DNA from 2 places in the Microbacterium sp. NPDC077644 genome. Region 1 is predicted to be linked to the other one. Evidence: riboswitches for the same ligand, from Rfam matches in the RefSeq annotation. Region 1 holds a riboswitch; the other holds the start of a gene.
The links. Region 1 has a riboswitch for thiamine pyrophosphate ahead of AB0269_RS08515 (ECF transporter S component). Riboswitches for the same ligand answer to the same signal wherever they lie in the genome.

Region 1 (2,196 bases):
CCGACGGCCTCCATGGCCTCCGCCACCCGATCGGGAATCTCGGATGCCGGCACGCCGAGGTTCTCGCATCCGAACGCGACGTCGTCGCCGACCTTGGACAGCACGATCCCGGCATCCGGGTCCTGCATCACGAGCCCCGCCTGCCCTCGGCGGGACTCGGGGGCCGCGCCGTCGACGAGCAGCGAGCCGGTCCGCTCGCCCTCATCGGCATCGCCGAGGACCCCTGCGAGCCCGGCGAGCAGGGTCGACTTGCCTGCGCCGGATGCGCCGAGCAGCAGCACGCGCTCGCCGGGCTCAATCGTGAAGGTGACGTCTGAGACCGCCGGACGCCTGCGCCCCGCGTAACGCCAGCCCCAGCCCGCCGCCTGCACGCGGGCCGGGGTGGTCCCAGCCCCGCTCATCTCAGACCTCGCGGATGCGCTCTCGCCCTGCCGCGAAGCGGCTGAGCGCCCCTGTGGCGGCGAGGGCGCGCACCAGCAGCCAGCCCACGACACCGGCGAGCACGATGCCCGACACGATGAGGCACACGAGGTAGATCGTGTTGAACTCGAGGGACTTCAGGATGTTCGGGGAGCTGCCGTAGAACAGCTCGAAGATCCACGCGGCGATGCCGGCGCCCGCACCGGCGAGACCGGCGACGACGATGCCGAAGCGGCGGTACAGGAACAGCGCGAAGATGAGCTCGGCCCCGAGACCCTGCACGATGCCGGAGAGGATCGTCGAGACCCCCCAGACGTTGCCGATCAGCATCGAGACGATGGCCGCGACGAGTTCGACGACGAGGGCGGCGCCCGGCTTGCGGATCACGAGGCCGCCGACGACGCCGCCGAGCAGCCAGATGCCCACCGCGATGCCGCCGAAGCCAGGGGTCAGCGCGTCGGCGGCGCTGAACCATGCGTAGCCGATGGTGTTCCAGCCCCAGAAGACGAGGCCGATCGCGACGCCGAGGACGGCGGCGACGACGATGTCGACGACGCGCCAGCGCCAGCGACTCGGTGCGATCGTCTGGGCGATCGCGGACGTGCGTGTAGACGTACTCATCTGAGCTCCTCCCTGCGCCGGCATGATCCGGATCAGGTTCGACGGTCGAAGCGCTTCTCGCTCCCTCTCAGCCCGGCATCGCCCGGACTCCCGTGGTTGTGCCCTCGATCATACCCGCCTCCCGTGCCCGGCGTTACAAGATCGACACCGGGGATTGGGTAGCGTGGGCAGGTGACCATTGACGATGCGACGCCTGTGATGACCCGTCGCGCCTTCCGTGCTCACCGGGAACGCACCACGGTCCCCACCGGTTCGGCACCGGCATCCGTCGAGGCGCCGCTTCCCGTTCCGCCGCCGGAGTCGCCAGAGGATCAAGAGCCTGCCGTCCAGTGGGCGGATTCCGAGCGGCCCGCGACCGCGCTCCTCTGGCTCGAGACAGCCGATGTCATCGAGACCACGCTTCCCGCCGATCTGGATGCTGCGGCGACCCGCCCGTCCGGTGACGACCTGCTCGCCGGGACCCGTTCCGGACTGCTGCGCACGCGCTGGCTCGTGCCGCTGGGCACGCTCGCACTGTGCACCGTCGCCTATGGCGCCTCCATGCTCCTGTGGCCGCTGCACGCCGTCGCCCCGGTCGCCTCAGCCGTCGAGGTCCGGATCGCGCCGGCCGCGGCATCCGACATCACGTGGCCGTCCGGGGGCAGCTCGGGCGTCGGAATCGCGGGAGTGTCCTCCGTCGCATCGGCGACCGGAGCCGTGCCGATCGCCAGCGTGACGAAGGTGGTCTCGAGCCTGATGGTGCTCGACCGACTGCCGCTGGCGCTGGGCGAACAGGGACCGGAATACGCGTTCACGTACGCCGACAGCGTCGAGTACTGGGACTACCGCGTCTCGGACCAGTCCGCACTCGATGTTCCCGTCGACGGCGTACTGACCGAGTACCAGCTGCTGCAGGGGACCCTGCTCGGATCGGCGAACAATTACATCGACCGGCTGGCACGGGAGATCTGGGGCTCGGACGCGCAGTTCGCCGCCGCGGCGAAGACGTGGCTCGCCGACCGCGGCCTGAGCGACATCACGATCGTCACGCCGTCCGGCTTCGACGACCGCAACACGGCCACGCCCGCCGCCCTTCTGAAGCTCGGCGAGCGCGCCATGCAGAACCCCGTCTTCGCCGAGATCGTGGGCACGAAGAGCGTCGAGCTTCCCGGCGCA
Region 2 (2,196 bases), on a different contig from region 1:
TGAGCTGCGCGCTGCGCTCATCGAGGGCGCGGGCGACCTGCTCGAGTCCGTCCGTCTCGTCGACGACTACCGCGGGCAGGGTGTGGATGCAGGCCACAAGAGCCTGACGTTCGCTCTGCGGTTCCGGGCGCCCGACCGCACGCTCACCGCCGCCGAAGCGACGGAGGCGAAGCTCGCGGGCGTCGCCGTGGCGACGGAGCGCTTCGGCGCGAGCATCCGCGACTGATCGCGTGTCCCGTGCACGCACGGGATGACGACGGCGAGGATGGGGGCATGACCTCCTCCTCGCCGTTCGCGTCGTGGCTGCGCGCGCAGCCGTCGCTCACCGGCACGCCGCCCGAGCTCGACCTCGATGACCTCCCCGGCGATCCGGCGACGCTGTTCGAGCGGTGGATCCGCGCAGCCGCTGCCGCCGGCGTCGCGGAACCGCACGGGGGCACGCTCGCGACGGCCGATTCCAGCGGGATGCCCGACGCGCGGACGCTGATCGTGAAGGACGTGAGCGCACGAGGCTGGGGGTTCGCCGGGCCGCGGGACTCGGCGAAAGCACGCCAGCTGGATGAGAGCCCGGCGGCGGCGATGAACTTCTGGTGGCCGTCCATCACTCGCGCCGTGCGGGTCCGCGGTCCTGTGCAGGAGGCGTCGGACGAGGAGAGCGCGGCGGACCTCGCAGAGCGCTCGGCAGCAGCGCGCGCGGGCCTCCGGCCGGGCGAGTGGGTGCGCTGGTGGCTGGCGCCCGAGCAGGTCGAGTTCTGGCAGGGAGCGACGGACCGCCGCCACGTGCGGATCGTCTACGCGCGCGAAGGGGAGCGCTGGTCGTGCACGATCCGCGAGGGAGAGCAGGAGAGAGGAAAGCGATGAGGCCCGCTCGCGAGACGGACGCCGGGTCGTCGACCTCGCCCGATGCCGTGGTCGTTCGAGGTGACCTAGACTCGACGCAGTGACACGGGGTGCCGCGCCATGCGGCTGAGAACATACCCGTCGAACCTGATCTAGCTCGTACTAGCGAAGGGATGTCCGCCATGAGCGACCGTCTGCGTCCATCGTCCACCCTCTCGATCGCGGAGGAGGTCGCACCGCTCCTGCAGCAGGTGCGCACGGCCTCGCCGCTCACGCACTGCATCACGAACGCGGTCGTCACCGGCTTCACCGCGAACGTCCTGCTCGCGCTCGGCGCCGCACCGGCCATGGTCGACATCGAGGGCGAGTCCTGCGTGTTCGCCGGCATCGCCGCGGGGCTCCTCGTGAACCTCGGAACGCCGGCACCCGAGCAGCGGCTCGCCGCCCGTGAAGCCATCGACGGCGCCACCGCATCCGGCACCCCCTGGGTGCTCGATCCGGTCGCGATCGGGGCTCTCCCGATCCGCACAGCTCTCGCCCACGAGCTCGTGGAGCGGCGGCCCGCGGCGATCCGCGGCAACGCGTCCGAGATCCTCGCCCTCGCGCAGATGAGTGCCGGCGGCCGCGGAGTGGACGCGACGGATTCCACAGATGCGGCCGCAGAGGCCGCGGCATCCCTCGCCGAGCGTTTCGGCAGCGTCGTCGCCGTCTCGGGGCCGGTCGATCTGATCACCGACGGCGAGCACGTCATCCGGATCGCGAACGGACACGAGCTCCTGACCCGCATCACCGGGGGCGGGTGCGCGCTCGGCGCCGTCATGGCTGCCTTCCTCGGCGCCGCGGGCGATACCGGGACCTCCGCGCTCAGCGCCGTCGCCTCGGCGTCGCTGTTCTACACGGTCGCCGCCGAGCGCGCAGCACAGCGCTCGGCAGGTCCGGGCTCGTTCGCGGTCGCCCTCCTCGATGCCCTCGCCGATACGACGGTCGAGCACGTCACCGCAGCCGCTCGCGTCGAGATGCACGCCGCATGAGCGTCGATCTCTCCGTCTATCTCGTCACCGATCCCGAGCTGTGCGGCGAACGCGGAGTCGCCGCGGTCGTGCGCGAGGCCGTGGCCGGCGGGGTCCGCATCGTCCAGCTGCGCGACAAGAGCGCGTCGGATGCCGAGATCGTCGAACAGCTCATCGAGCTGTCCGCGATCACGGCGGGGCGTGCCGCGCTCGTCGTCAACGACCGGCTGGATGCCGCTCTCGAGGCGCGCCGCCGCGGTGCCCGCGTCGACGGCATCCACCTCGGTCAGGGCGATGCCTCGGTGCTGCGCGCCCGCGAGATGCTCGGACCCGACGCCCTGATCGG

Region 2: it holds a riboswitch for thiamine pyrophosphate, as region 1 does, so the genes downstream of both, thiM (hydroxyethylthiazole kinase) here and AB0269_RS08515 (ECF transporter S component) in region 1, are expected to answer to the same signal.

What each region holds. Positions count from the first base shown of each region.
Region 1 is NZ_JBFBME010000002.1:334,676-336,871, forward strand. Features, by position in the region: gene AB0269_RS08510 (ATP-binding cassette domain-containing protein) at 1-401, opposite strand, end outside; gene AB0269_RS08515 (ECF transporter S component) at 403-1,041, opposite strand; TPP riboswitch at 1,034-1,145, opposite strand; gene AB0269_RS08520 (D-alanyl-D-alanine carboxypeptidase) at 1,213-2,196, shown strand, end outside.
Region 2 is NZ_JBFBME010000003.1:18,137-20,332, reverse strand. Features, by position in the region: gene pheT (phenylalanine--tRNA ligase subunit beta) at 1-226, shown strand, start outside; gene AB0269_RS12075 (pyridoxamine 5'-phosphate oxidase family protein) at 274-861, shown strand; TPP riboswitch at 937-1,031, shown strand; gene thiM (hydroxyethylthiazole kinase) at 1,023-1,871, shown strand; gene AB0269_RS12065 (bifunctional hydroxymethylpyrimidine kinase/phosphomethylpyrimidine kinase) at 1,868-2,196, shown strand, end outside.